One region of the Staphylococcus ratti genome, then DNA from elsewhere that is predicted to be linked to it. Evidence: riboswitches for the same ligand, from Rfam matches in the RefSeq annotation. Region 1 holds a riboswitch; the other holds the start of a gene.
What was found. Region 1 has a riboswitch for thiamine pyrophosphate ahead of tenA (thiaminase II). Riboswitches for the same ligand answer to the same signal wherever they lie in the genome.
Positions count from the first base shown of each region.

Region 2: another riboswitch for thiamine pyrophosphate. It lies ahead of LN051_RS07810 (ECF transporter S component); the one in region 1 lies ahead of tenA (thiaminase II).

Region 1 covers NZ_CP086654.1:715,478-723,089, reverse strand. Annotated here, with positions in the region: gene thiE (thiamine phosphate synthase) at 1-564, opposite strand, end outside; gene thiM (hydroxyethylthiazole kinase) at 567-1,361, opposite strand; gene thiD (bifunctional hydroxymethylpyrimidine kinase/phosphomethylpyrimidine kinase) at 1,363-2,169, opposite strand; gene tenA (thiaminase II) at 2,174-2,851, opposite strand; TPP riboswitch at 2,917-3,016, opposite strand; gene LN051_RS03310 (LysM peptidoglycan-binding domain-containing protein) at 3,118-3,861, opposite strand; gene LN051_RS03305 (single-stranded DNA-binding protein) at 4,392-4,709, opposite strand; gene LN051_RS03300 (YwpF-like family protein) at 4,899-5,339, shown strand; gene fabZ (3-hydroxyacyl-ACP dehydratase FabZ) at 5,553-5,993, opposite strand; gene LN051_RS03290 (DNA-directed RNA polymerase subunit beta) at 6,000-6,197, opposite strand; gene murA (UDP-N-acetylglucosamine 1-carboxyvinyltransferase) at 6,184-7,455, opposite strand; gene LN051_RS03280 (DUF1146 family protein) at 7,538-7,612, opposite strand, start outside.
Region 2 covers NZ_CP086654.1:1,624,119-1,631,730, forward strand. Annotated here, with positions in the region: gene auxA (lipoteichoic acid stability factor AuxA) at 30-1,370, opposite strand; gene graF (glycopeptide resistance-associated protein GraF) at 1,668-1,799, shown strand; TPP riboswitch at 1,985-2,085, shown strand; gene LN051_RS07810 (ECF transporter S component) at 2,213-2,797, shown strand; gene LN051_RS07815 (ABC transporter ATP-binding protein) at 2,810-4,210, shown strand; gene LN051_RS07820 (energy-coupling factor transporter transmembrane component T family protein) at 4,207-4,998, shown strand; gene purD (phosphoribosylamine--glycine ligase) at 5,127-6,374, opposite strand; gene purH (bifunctional phosphoribosylaminoimidazolecarboxamide formyltransferase/IMP cyclohydrolase) at 6,389-7,612, opposite strand, start outside.

The DNA of each region.
Region 1 (7,612 bases):
AATCCCATCAGCACCATTCTTTTTCAAAGACGCCACATTTTCTTCAGTAATGCCTCCAATGGCCACAATTGGAATGTTTTCATCATAATTCCTCATACGGCGAATCATTTCTACGCCACCTGATGGTTTAGCATCTGATTTAGAGAACGTTTGATAAACAGGACCTACGCCAATGTAATCGACATACGTTAAATCAGACTGATCATATTCTTTAAAATTACTGATACTTAATCCAATAATCTTATTTTTACATTGATGAATAAATGAATCTATTTTAGCGTCATCCTGTCCAACATGAATCCCGTCGGCATCAATTTTTAGAGCTAATTCCACATCGTCGTTCACAATAAACGGGACACCATATGAATGGCAAAGTTGCATTAATGTTCGAGCTTGTCGTTCTTTTGCTTCCCCTGTCAAAGCATGTGGGCCTTTTTCACGGAACTGAAACATAGTAATACCTGCTTCAAGTGCCTCTTTTAAAATCGCTTCTAAATTCCCCTTTTTAATATCTTGCGTGCCAGCAATAAAATACACGCGTAACTGGTCTCGTTGAAATCTCATGATTATTGCACTTCTCTCTTTTTAATTTCTTGGTGATAAGCTGCCGTATCCACTTGGCTTAAAGCATCTATAAATGAGACTAAAAATGTTCCTGGCGCATCCGCCCCCTCACTTAATTCGGCATGTTCTGCGGCAATGTTATAAATGGACACCGCTTCTACTAATGCTTCTAATTCTGGTTTTGGTTGTCGTAATAAAAATGAAGCAATGACCGCACCTAATAAACAACCTGCACCTGTAATTTTAGTAAGTAGCGGAACACCATTGTCCAATTCAATCACTTTGTTATCTTGAACAATCACATCTTTTTCACCTGAGACTACAATAGCTGTTTGAAATTGTTCATAAGCGCGTTTGGCAATAGTTATTGTATCTATATCATCTGAACTATCTGTGCCTTTCATCGTTGTCGATTCGTCTACTAAAGTTAATATCTCTGAAGCGTTTCCTTTTATAACAGCAACATCCACTTGAGCTAAAAATTGACGACAATAGTCTTTTCGAAATTGTGACGCACCTACTGCAACAGGATCAAAAACAATTGGAACACCTTGATCATTAGCTTGTTTCGCAATTTCGAGCATATCTTCTCCAGTTTTTCGAGTTAAAGTTCCTATATTAATGAGCAAACCTTGTGTGATTTTAAAAAAGTCTTTCGCCTCTTCTGGCGCTTCGCTCATCGCTGGACTCGCGCCTAATGCTAATAATCCATTCGCAGTAAAATTTTTGACGACATCATTGGTGTAACAAACTACAAGCGGTTGTGTTGCTCTCATTTTTTCTAAGTAACTCTTCATTCTAATCCCAACCCTTCAACTGTTGATAAGCGAAATGATTGACCGGGCCTCGCCCTTGCCCAATCTCAGGCGTATGCTCAATTGCTAATGAAATATAGGCTTTCGCTTTCGCTACCGCGTCATAAACAGACTTTCCTTTCGCAAGCTCAGCAGTAATGACTGCTGAAAAAGTACATCCTGTACCGTGTGTATGCAATGTATCAAAACGGGGTGCTGTAAATGTAAATTCTCCTTCTTTAGTAAACAAATAATCACGTGCATCCCCTTCCAAATGCCCGCCTTTTAAAACAACCCCTTTGGAGCCAATTTCATTGATAAAAAAGCGTCCAGCTTTTTTTATCTCTGCTTCTGTTTGCAGTTTCATTTGGGTAATTTCTTCAGCTTCTGGAATATTAGGTGTGGCAACATCTGCAAGTGGCAGCAACGTATTTTTTAAAGCTTGTCTCCCTTGTGGCGCCATTAACGAATCGCCACTTTTCGCAATCATAACTGGATCGATCACATAAGGAATAGACTTACTTTTAATCTGGTTTGCTATCATAGTCATCATATCTATAGTTGGTATCATACCTGTTTTTAAAGCATGTGGTGGTTCGTCAGAAAATACACTTTCAAGTTGCTCTTCCACCCACGTTTGCTCTAAATTATGAATGTGTTGTACACCCAAAGAGTTTTGAGCTACGATACTCGTTATTGCCGCCATTCCATAAACACCACAGGAATGAAATGACTTTAAATCTGCCATGACGCCGGCACCGCCAGAAGGATCTGTACCTGCAATCGTTAATGCGATTTTTAATTTATTCATTGTTTTATCCCCCAAAATTCCATGTTTCTTGGTGATACGACATATTGAAAAAGTTTCGCTCATGCATTGTACTTTCTAAAAAGTTTCGTTTTAGTTGTTCTCGCTCTGCATCAGACGCATGCTCTGCACATGCATTCAACCACGTATCAATGTGTTCCATTAATTCATCCATTCCCTCAGCATAAAATTCAAACCATGCTTTTAATGGGTGGTTAGCGTCAAAGTCTACTTCACGTAACGCGCGTTGCGCAATTTGTTGATAGACGTATGGACAAGGTGCCATTGCAGCAATCGTATAGGCCACATCATCATAATGATAGGCATTAAAGTACATGTGCTTAATATAATGATCCGCAGAAGGATACCATTCTCCTTCTTTAATAATTTCATTATACGGTACTTTGACATAATCTGCGAGAATATGATGCGCTTCAACTTCCCCAGAAGCTGCAAATGCGATCTGTTCCGTCAAAAATTCAATTTCTTCTTTAGAATCCACTTTAGGAATTAACAATGCATAAATTTTGGCAAATTCAAATAAGTAGCGTGCATCCGCTCTTAAATAATGTTTGATTGCCTCTTCAGGAATATCCCCTTGAATCATACCTTGAATAAATTCATCACCATAAATACCATCAATAATTGTTGACGCCTCACGTTTAACAATTTCAGAAAATAACATAAAAAAACTCCTTTCAAATGAAAAAAGACTACATGATAAAGTAGCCTAGTCATCATAAAAAGGATTTAATGTCTACGCTACTTCCCTACGCTAGTGTTAACTATATCAGGTTCAAAGGGTCTGAATATCATTCATCTCAACCATACGGTTCCCCTAGTAGTCTTTTATTTAATTAAATTAAACGTAACAAAACCATTACAGAATATCAATAAAAAAAAGCACCGACTCAAAAATAAGTCAGTGCTTCAGACGATTTCTACAATCGCCTACCACCATCCGTTAGCTAAACGGAATTGAACTGCACGCTCTACAGAACCGTAACGTGAGTTTGCATAATTAATCATACCTTGAGTTTGAGTAGCTACACTACCTGTTCCCCAAGCTTCTTTTGTTTGACCAAGCCCTCTGTAACCTGTTGGGCTAACGATATTAGGATTACCACCTGATTCAGGTAAAACGATAGAATTCCACATTGCAGGTGTACCACCAGCATTAATAAATTGTTGATATACAGAACCAGAACCAGCAGCTGTTGATGGTGCTTGGTAATGAGATGTTGGTTGAGTTTGAACATGTGAATATGACGGCGTTACATATTGAGTTGCTGGTGCTGTATAAGTTTCATATGAACCAGACGTCGTGTAATTTACAGGTGCTGAATAGCTTGTAGATTGGTTGTAAGTAGCTGTTTCGAATGAACCAAAGCTAGATGACGTTGGTAAAACAAAGTTTTGCGTTGAAGTAGCACTGTGTGCTGCTGCCGCTGCCTCTGTTACATATAATTTTTCACCAGCGATGATAAGGTCAGATTTTAAATTATTCCAGTCTTTTAATTGTTGTACAGTAACATCGTATTTCTTTGAAATTTTATTTAAAGTATCACCCCATTGAATGAAGTGAACACCTTCTTGAACTTGTGTATGCTCTTGATGCGCTGCTTCAGCATTAGTAGCAAATTGTGCCGCTGCTAATAAACCTACTGTTGATGTTGCTAAAAGTAATTTTTTCATTTAGTAATCCTCCAGTAATTGGTATGAAAATCTGTTATGTTCACAAATAATATAGCACCAGTCTTTTTCAAAAAGATGACATTGACATTAAATAAAGTACCATTTTCATTACAAATATATTACAAAGTAAAACGAGGACATATCGCGCCCTCGCTCAACTACGTATATAAAGCTTAAAAATAAGCGGAGATATCTACATATTTAATGTCAATACACGTAGATAAATCTCCGCTTTAAGTGAATAAATGAAACTATTTTTGAGCGACGGGCGCATAGGCTAACGAAATCAAAAGGATTTCTATCCCCTATTGTTTCACTCAATATAATAGGCATTAATACACATGTGAGAAAAAAGATTAAAGTGAAAATAAAATTGAGTAGAAATATACGATATCATTGTTCAATGGTTCGTGTTTCATGTCATTGGAAAGATCGGGAGTAGGAAAGTAAATGGTTATAAGGTTTAGTATAAATGGATGATATTATCGTTTAATAAGCTTGGATTATTGGAATAGTGCTTTTTCACAGAGCTATGAGGATAGATGTTCTAATTGGAAAATAACCAATTCAGTTGCATAGCGTCGCTCTCCTTGATACTCATATCTTCGGCTTTGTATTTGGCCACTGATTGCAACGCGTGTCTCTTCTTGACATGTTTCATGAATATAGGTTGCAACGGTTCCAAAAGCTTTACAATTTAAATAATCAAAAATAGGTTTATCATGTTTGCTTTTATAATCCCGTTTTACCTTTAATGAAAAAGTGACAAATGGGGTTTCACCAGTATCAAAATAGTTAGGGGCTTTAGTAATGATACCTGTCGCTTGAAACTGATTTATCAATGTCACCTCCTTTCTGTATGACACTATCATACGCATTTCATGCCGTTAATGGCAAGCTTTGAAAAATGGTATATTGCGTATCAAACTGATACTATTCATCATACATTTCAGGAATTTTTTCAAAATTTACGTTATAATTGAAAATAAATATTCTTATTTCGTAAAATTGAGAAAGTTTTAAGGGGGTACGAATCAATGAAGACATTTAAAGCCTTGCGTTTTCAAATTGTATCTGAAAATGGTGCAGTGACTGAATATGAATTAAAAGATGGCGTCATTATAAACAAAGAAAATAGTGGGACTGGTTGGTTATTGGAAATCGTAATATCCGATATCCATTTAGAAGAAATGCAAGCATATATGGACGCTGAAGCGTTGTTAGATATTCGCGTCGTCATTACACGACCATCGAACGATCCCGCTTTGTTTGATGCAACGATCAAACATATTACACCACTCAAAGAAACGATATCTGTCGTCTTTGAATGTCACATTTATACATTGCGTCAAGTTTATGCAGAAAATTTACTAGAACAATTAGTTAGTGAGGGCCTTGAAGGCGAAGCACTTATAAAAACATTTAATCGCATGATGCAATCTAAGCCTCGACTTAAAGATGAAAGACAAGAAGAATAAGTAAACAATAAGGCTAACAGATAGCACATACATTATCTAATGAGAAACCACTGTTTAATCATGCACCGTTTCATATACGCACGATGAGATTAGGATTACAATTTGTGTTAAGTATGTCATTTCCTTAAGCGCCCTAACACAATAATACGTGATACCCTAGCCTCATCGTTTTATTTTCTCAAAATATAAATGCTTTATCTGAGCCTCTAGCAATTATTGAGGATCTTGTAAGGCAAAAGTTAATTCGCATTGGCAAGCTACTTGTCCATCCACAGTAGCTTTTGCAGTACCTTTACCAATTGGACCTTTAATTTTAGTGATTTCAACTTCTAATCTTAACGTATCTCCAGGGACAACTTGCTTTTTAAAACGACATTTATCAATTCCTGCAAACAAAGCAAGCTTACCTTTATTTTCTTCACTATTTAACATCGCAACAGCACCCGTTTGTGCTAATGCTTCTGTAATCAGTACACCTGGCATTACAGCATATTCTGGAAAATGTCCTTGGAAAAAGGGTTCATTTCCAGACACTTGTTTAATACCTACACAACGTTGACCAGGTTCATATTCAACCACTTTATCAATAAGTAAAAAAGGTTGACGATGTGGAATGATTTGTTTAATTTCGTTGTAGTTAAAAATTGTTTCCATTATGAACTAACCTCCAATGATTTCTTTAAAATGTTCCCAAAATTTGGGATTCAGCGCATCCAAAATATTATCTTGGTTAATTAAAAAGCCCATCATTAACCCTATAAAGAATAAAGCAACGGCGACGATTATAAATAACGTGAGTTGCACACTAACTAATCGTTGTAACCACGACCAGAGTGCCCATGAATTATTTTTTAGCATTGATACGTTCAATATTTGCGCCTAAATCTTTTAATTTTTCATGGAAGTTCACATATCCACGGTCAAGATGCTTTAATTCTGTTACTGTTGTTTCACCTTTAGCAACTAATCCAGCTAAAATCAATGCAGCTGCTGCACGTAAATCAGTGGCTTTAACTTGCGCACCTTGCAGTTCACTTCTGCCTTCAATTTTAGCGCTACGGCCTTCGACAGAAATTTGAGCGTTCATTCGCTTAAATTCACCTACGTGCATAAAACGATTTTCAAAAACCGTTTCTGTAATGACTTTGTGCCCTTCAGCAGTTAATAATAACGCCATCATTTGTGACTGCATATCGGTTGGAAAACCTGGGTGTGGTAATGTTTTAATATCTACAGGATTTAACTTTTCAGGCGCCGTAACACGAATCCCTTCTTCTGTTGTTTCAAGATGAACGCCCATTTCTTCAAGTTTATAAACAAGGCTTGTCATATGTTCTTGAATGGCACTTTTAACTAAAACATCACCGCGTGTAATCGCTGCAGCAATCATAAACGTACCCGCTTCAATACGATCTGGAATGATGGAATGCTGTACGCCGGACAATGTTTCTACACCATTGATGATAATTGTATCTGTTCCAGCACCTTTAACGTCTCCGCCCATTTCATTGATATAGTTCGCTAAATCAACAATTTCAGGCTCTCTCGCTACATTTTCAATCACTGTACGGCCCTTAGCTAATGACGCCGCCATAATAATATTTTGTGTAGCACCTACACTTGGAAAATCTAAATGGATATCATTACCTATTAAACCTTGTGGGCTTTCTGCATAAATGTAGCCTGCTTCTTGATGAATTTCAGCACCTAAAGCTTCAAAGCCTTTTAAATGCTGTTCAATAGGTCTTGAACCGATAGCGCATCCACCCGGCAATGCTACTTTAGCTTTCCCAAGTCGCGCTAAAAGTGGTCCCATAACTAAAATGCTTGCACGCATTTTACTTACATATTCATAAGGTGCTTCCTCTTTTAACTCTTTCGAAGCATCTACAGTAACAGATTGTTTTTTCTCATTATATTTCACTTTAGCGTTTAAGACACTGATGACGTTATTGATTGTTTCAACATCGCTTAAAGCAGGTACATTGATAAGCTCACTTTTACCTTCACTCGCTAGCAATGAAGCTGTAATAATCGGTAATACAGCATTTTTAGCTCCTTCAACTTGAACTTCCCCTTTGAGGGTATTGCCGCCTTTTACAATAATTTTATCCATGTTATTTACATCCTCCACTATTTACACACTTACATAATTAATTATAAACTTCTTGCAATACGCTTAAACTTATCTTACAAATTTATTTGAATAAGTATTGAATTTGAGTTGAAAATTGTAATAAATCAATAATAAAATCACTCACGCTCGTTCCAAG
Region 2 (7,612 bases), 910 kb from region 1:
TGTCTCACTCCCTTTTTGTATCACAAATATTAAGCATCCTCGCCATATTGTTCTATTTGTTCAGGCGACGGTTGACGCAACTGGAATATAAACGCAATGATGGCTGGAATGAGCATCAATACAAGAATTGGTGTAATAAAAATCGATAGCATTAATCCATGCACTAAAATGACGATATATTCTGTGAAAAGTTTAAAGAATAAAATACTAATCATAAATAATTTTAAATAGTAGTGTCGTCCTTGCAACATATTCGTCACTGATGTCCAAATAAAAGCCGTCACAATGACGAGCAATAAGAATAAACTCACCCATTCATACACATACTGTGTTTGTGAAAGTTGCCAATCACCAGAAAGAAATAAACCGTTACGATTTTTAAATTCAACTAAAATAAAGAAGAATAAAATGACACCACATGCGATACTGACATATTCTCGTTTTAACCATTTAGGCCGATGTAAGAAAGACGGAATGTCGTCTTCTTCTAGTTTTGCCCAACCAAACCATTTCTCTTTAATCATTTCGCGCTTGCGTCGAATTTTATCTAAATCAATGCTTCTACGCGTGCGATGTGAAAAATCTTGGGTTAATTCGTTTGTACGCGTTTGAAGATCTTTGAAATGGTGCTGAGATTGACCCACAAAACTGTATTTTTTACTTCGTACATACGGGTTTTCTTCTCCAGTAATTTCCTCTTGTGTCATCGGTAGAGCACGGCGTAAAAATAAGAAGTTCCAAATAGACATTTGCCCGAGTAACCATAAAATCACAAAGAACGTATTAATACTTAAGACATCTATAGGCGCCACTTCACGTTCTTCAATACGACCGTAGAGCACGAGTTGGCCAATAATATAACAAAGGCCATAACTGATAATAATCCAAAGATAATGCTTTTTACGATTAAATGGATTGAGTTCATCTTTATATGCGATATACCCAATATGTATGATAAAGGGAACTACAAAAACAAATGCCGCTATGCCATACACTTGTGACATAAAAATCAAAGTAAGCACAAAGTAAATGATCCCAATCAATAAAAATAAAATAGAAATGTCATAGTCGAAACGAGTGGTATTCGTTAATGTTCTTCCGATAAAGATCATAAAAATCCCAAATAATAAAATAATAATGCCACTCACTAAAGGAATTTCACCAATATAATTACTCATTACGCGAATGATTTCATTGAAAAAAGCCATAATAAAGTCCCACAAATTTTCAATATTAATTGCAGGTTTTTTATGCTGACTAAATTGGTGAATCAATGGGATATTAAGAAAAATAATAAGACTTAATAAAATAGAAATCGCACCGATAATATAACTGTAAATCACCTCGGTGTATTTATTAAACAAAGACATCCGCTTCACCTCACAATTATTATATACGAAGACATCAACTATGTCTTTATAAAAAACAAATCTCATTCTTTAGATGGAGAGACGTATTTTGTACTGTCACACCTTCTACCACACACACCGATTTACCTTAAATATAGACGACTGTTATCACTGTATTTAATTATATTATCTTTTTGTAGTCGTTTAAAACATATATTATACCAAAAATCACATTTTTTGTTGTGTACTTCTGATGTTTAACGTTTTAAAAAAAGGGGAACTCTTTTATATAGATACCTTTTAAAGGAGAGATGTAAAATGTCTAAAGAAGAAATTAAAAAAGCAGCTGAAAATGCTAAAGATAAAGAGCAAGAATTAAAAGATAAAAAAGAAGACACTAAAGAAGGCGCTGAAAAAACAAAAGACGATATTCAAAACACATTTGAATAATACGTCTCGCTCTATTGGCCTATAGGAACAGAGGGATTCCCTGTTCTTATAGGCTATTTTTGTTAGTCATTTTAATAAACATACCTCTCGTATTTTACGTTTAACATTTTGAATATTGTATTAACTTAAGAATGCACATTGACATTTAAAGGTGTCGGGTGTATAGTGACTTTAATCATTCAATAAAGACACACTAGGGGTGTGAAAACTGAGATGAGGTGTTTACCTCAAACCCTTTGAACCTGAACTAGACGATACTAGCGTAGGAAAGTGTGAGGAAAGCTCAAATTCCCTCGAGATAAGTATGCCTTTTTGCGCGTATGACTCTTTTAAAGATTTGCAGTTTCACTTCCACGTCATACACAGTACCTCTAGTTGAGGTGCTGTGTTTTTTTGTAATTAGGAGGATGTTTATGAGTTCAAGTAGAAAAGGTTTAACATTATCTGATATTTTAGTCACTGTGCTAATATCAGTCATTTTTGCTGTCATTTATAATTTTTGGTGGGTGGCCTACTATACTGTTCAACCGCTAGGCCTACACATCGATCAATTAATGTATGGTATGTGGTTCGCAGCAGCTATTGTTGCTTATTTAATCATTCCCAAAATGGGTATTGCACTAATTGCTGAATTTGCTGCAGGCGCTGGAGAAACAATCATAATGGGACGTTTCGATATTCCAACTATTATCTATGCATTACTTCAAGGTTTAGCTTGTGAAATTGTTTTCGCTATTTTCAAATACCGTTCTCGTACATTTATGGTCAGTATCCTTGCAGGTATGGCTGCTGCAATTATCAGCCTACCAATCGATTGGTATTATGGCTATTTAAGTGAAGTAGCCACTTGGAACTTAATTTTACTTATCGTTGCTCGTTTAATTAGTGGTGCGGTGCTTGCAGGAATGTTTTCTTATTTCCTTGTAAAAGCGTTGGACAAAACCGGTGTGACACAGCTTTTCCGCCCTGCCTCAAAAGAAGATTACGATGCTTTATAAGGAGTATGCAACGTGTTAAAAGCAACAAACTTACGATTAAAATATCCGAATGCCCCTCATAAAATTTTTGATGGGCTAAATATTGAAATTAAGGACAAAGAAAAGGTACTTTTACTCGGCCCTTCTGGCTCTGGGAAAAGTACATTATTGAATGTATTAAGTGGTATCGTACCTCATTTAATTGATTTACCCATGAAATATGAAACATTGAAAATCTCTCAAAATGCCGGCGTCATTTTTCAAGATCCAGACGCTCAATTTTGTATGCCGCAAGTCAATGAAGAGTTAGCATTTATTTTAGAGAATTACCAAGTTCCACCAACCGAAATGAATGTCAAAATAAAAGCGGCATTAGAAGCAGTTAAATTAGACGTCGATCCGAAGCAATCCATTCATCAATTAAGCGGCGGGATGAAGCAAAAATTAGCTATTGCTGGCACTTTACTGCAACAAACAGATACGTTATTTTTGGACGAACCTACAGCCATGCTCGATTCAGAAGCAACCGAAAATTTATGGCAACTGTTACGTGAAATTTGGAAAGAACAAACCGTTTTAATTGTTGAACATAAAGTTGAGCACATTTGGAACTATGTAGATCGTGTCATTTTGATGAATCACGATGGGCAGATTATTCAAGAAGGTACACCAACAGATATTTTGAACCATTTTGAAGCACTTTTATCTGAATATGGTGTTTGGCATCCTAATGCTTGGTTAGCAGCGCCTAAAACACTGGGATCTGCTGCATTACCCCATTCCTCATTTCAACTAGAATTGAATGGTGGCGTGATAAAGCGAGGCAAGCGTGTTTTATATCACATTCCATCATTTAGCATAAAGTCTGGTGATTGGGTTGCCATTACTGGTAAAAATGGAACAGGAAAAACGACTTTTTTTGAATCGCTTATGCAACTTATTCCATATGAAGGTACACTCACATACAATCAAAAACCGGTGCGCAAACTAAAAACAGCAGCTTCTCATATGTTTTTAGTCTATCAAAACCCAGAACTCCAATTTATTCAAAATACGGTTTATGATGAGATTTTTATTAATTTTAAGCATCAAAACGCACAAACAGCACAAAAAGAAACGAATGAAATGTTAGCGTTATTAGACTTAACACACGTCAAAGAGCAACACCCTTTTGAACTTTCAATGGGGCAAAAGCGCCGTCTAAGTGTTGCAGTGGCTTTAAGCACATCAGCGGACATTCTCCTTTTGGATGAACCTACGTTTGGATTGGATAGTCATAATACTTTTAAATTAATTCAACTGTTTCAACAACGTATTCAAAAAGGGCAAGCCATCATTATGATTACACATGACTCTGAAATCATAGCGCGTTACCCTTCTAAACGTTATGTCATCGAAAATGGGAAGATGTATGAAAGCGAGGCTTTAACATGATTGCATCTTGGAAAAACTATCGTACTTTTATGGATAATGTCAATATTATTACGAAACTCTTTTTAGGCCTTGCTTTATTTTTCTTTATTATTTTTGTACACAATTTTGATGTGATGCTCTACCTTGTCGCATTAATGTTTGGATTTATGCTCATTATGAGTGGCGCCAAATTACGCATTCTTTTCATTTTTGTAGGTTTTTCTATGTTCTTTGCGCTTAGTTCATCTTTATTTATGATTTTTTATGGAGATGGGCATCATGAGCTTTTTAAATTTGGTTTTATCCATATTACCATTGAAAGCCTTGTACGTGGTATACATTTATCGTTAAGAACTTTAACGATTAGTTTTTTCGGTTTATCTATTGCATTCACATCACAAGTAATCATGATATTTTACAGCTTTATGCAGCATATGAAAGTAAAACCTAAAATCGCTTATGCCTTTATGGCAGCTTTCCGAATGTTGCCATTAATTATCGAATCATTTTTTCAACTTAGACAAGCATTGAAAATGCGCTATCAAATCATTCAAAAACAAAATTATAGAGGTATCAAGCGCTTTTATCATTTGCTTATTCCTTTATTGAGTCAAAATATGCGTAAAGCACACCGACTATCTGTGGCAATGGAAATGAAAGGGTTTCGTGACGGTCCACGCACGTATTATTATCAAACCCCTTTTAGCTATCGAGATTTACTTCTTATCGTATGTATCATAGCCCTCATCAGTGCTGCGTTTGGCTTAAGTCATCTATTGCCTATCACAGGCATATTAGATGTCCGTTAAACCGTTGCGTTTTCACGATCTCGATGATGTGAAAAGGCACACCATTTCCTTTCCTAACTTCCATCTGCAAAGGAAATTTTCCCGTAAAAAACCCCTAGGCACAATTCAATTGTCCCTAGGGGTTTCCTTTATGATTTCAATGCTTTGTTCGCAATATCTTTACGATAGAATAACCCATCACTTTCAATTTTTGTTACACGCTCGTAAGCTTTCTTTTGTGCAGCTTCAATTGAGTCTCCCTCTCCAATAGCAAGAATGACACGTCCTCCGCTTGTAACAAATGATTGATTTGCATCACGTTTCAAACCACTTACAAAATAATGTTCTAAATCAGTTTCAAAACCAGAAACAAGACTTCCTTTGTCATAGGCCGCTGGATAGCCTTTTGATGCAAGCATGACACCAACAACAGCATCCTGTTTCCATTGTTGAGAAATCGGTTGCTTTTCTTTTAATTCTAAAATGTGCTCCATCAAATCACTTTCAAGTCGCGTCAATAATACTTGAGCTTCTGGATCTCCAAAACGCGCATTAAATTCAATGACTTTAGGGCCTTCTTTTGTCAAAATTGCCCCGATGTATAAAATACCAAAATAGTCATATCCTTCTTTTTCTAAGGCATGGGCTATAGGCTGTGCAATGCGTTCATTCGTTTGACGCAATACGTCTTCCCCGATATGTGGCACTGGGCAATACGCTCCCATACCACCTGTATTTGGCCCTTTATCTTGATCAAATGCACGTTTATGATCTTGTGCAATCGTTTCGAATGGCACCGCGTAGCTTCCATTCACGAAAGTCATTACTGAAAATTCTTCACCTTCAAGAAAGGTTTCAAATACGACTTTTTCATTTTCATTAGGATACAATGTGTCTACAGCGTCTAATGCTTCTTGACGTGTTTGTGCAATAATAACACCTTTTCCTGCAGCTAAGCCATCTTTTTTAAGGACGATAGGAAGTTCACAATCTTGAACATACTTGAGCGCTTCAGTTTTACTGTCAATTTCACGATAATCCGCAGTAGGAATTTGATATTTTTCCATTAAAGCTTTCGCAAATGCTTTAGAACCTTCGATTTGCGCTGCTGCTTTATTAGGTCCAAATACAGAAATTTCCGATTCACTTAAAAGATCTGTTAGTCCTTCTGTTAATGGTTGTTCTGGTCCGATAATAACCCAATCAATTTCATTGGTTTTAGCAAAGTTAAGTATCGCTTCATGATCATTTTCTGCAATTTCAGGATGAATTGTAGCGATTGCTGTCATCGCGTCATTACCCGGAATGACATCGAGATGTGTGACATGTTTAGATTGTTTCAATTTTTGTGCAATCGCATGCTCACGACCACCACTACCAATTACTAATGTTTTCATGATATGTTCCTCCATTAATGTTTAAAATGACGCACGCCCGTTGTAACCATTGCAATTCCGTAACGGTTAGCCATATCAATTGAATCTTGATCTTTAATAGATCCACCTGGCTGAATAATCGCTTTTATCCCTGCTTTTGCTGCAAGTTCAACTGTATCGTCCATTGGGAAGAAACCGTCCGATGCAAGCGCCACATTGTCATTCATTTCAATCGCATGGTTTATAGCGATTTCAGCAGCACCTACACGATTCATTTGTCCAGCGCCAATACCTACTGTTTGATGACCATTAGCAAGTACAATCGCATTACTTTTAACCGCTTTCGCTACTTCCCAACCTAATACTAAAGCGTCCCATTGTTGCTCTGTAGGTTCTGTTTCAGTAACGACATTCATTTCTGAACGTGAAGACACTTGAGTATCTTTATCTTGTACTAAATAACCTCCTGATACAGAAACAAACTCTTGTTCATCTTCTACTGGCGTCATTTCAATTTCCAATAAGCGAATATTTTTCTTTTGCGTCAATACTTCAAGCGCATCAGCTTCGAAAGCAGGTGCAATGACAACTTCTAAAAAGATACCATGCAATTGTTCTGCTAAAGCTCGAGTTACCGGACGATTTAACGCCACTATTCCACCAAAAATTGACGTTGAATCTGCTTGAAATGCATGTTCAAATGCTACTTCAATATCTTCACCAATTCCTACGCCACAAGGATTCATATGTTTAACCGCTACTGCTGCTGGTTGTTCAAAACGCTTAACAAGTGTAAGTGCCGCATCTGCATCTTTAATGTTATTGTAACTTAATGGCTTACCATGATGTTGTTTTGCACCAGCTAAAGTATTTTTAGCTTCAGAAGTACGTACAAAATACGCACTTTGTTGTGGGTTTTCACCGTAACGTAAGCTTTCTTTATTTTCATCAAAATGAGCTACAATAGCTTGATCATATTCATTCGTATGCTTAAACACTTTTAACATTAATGATTTGCGGTAAGCTTCGTCTAAAGTATTATTTTTCAATCTTTGGATGACTTCTTCATAATCTTCACTGTGTACGATTGTTGTCACATGCTTAAAGTTTTTCGCAGCCGCACGTAACATTGTCGGCCCACCTATATCAATATTTTCAATTGCATCCGCTTCAGTAACATTTGGGTTCGCAACTGTTTTCTGAAATGGGTACAAGTTCACGACTACCATATCTATAAGGTCAATATGTTGAGCTTTCAA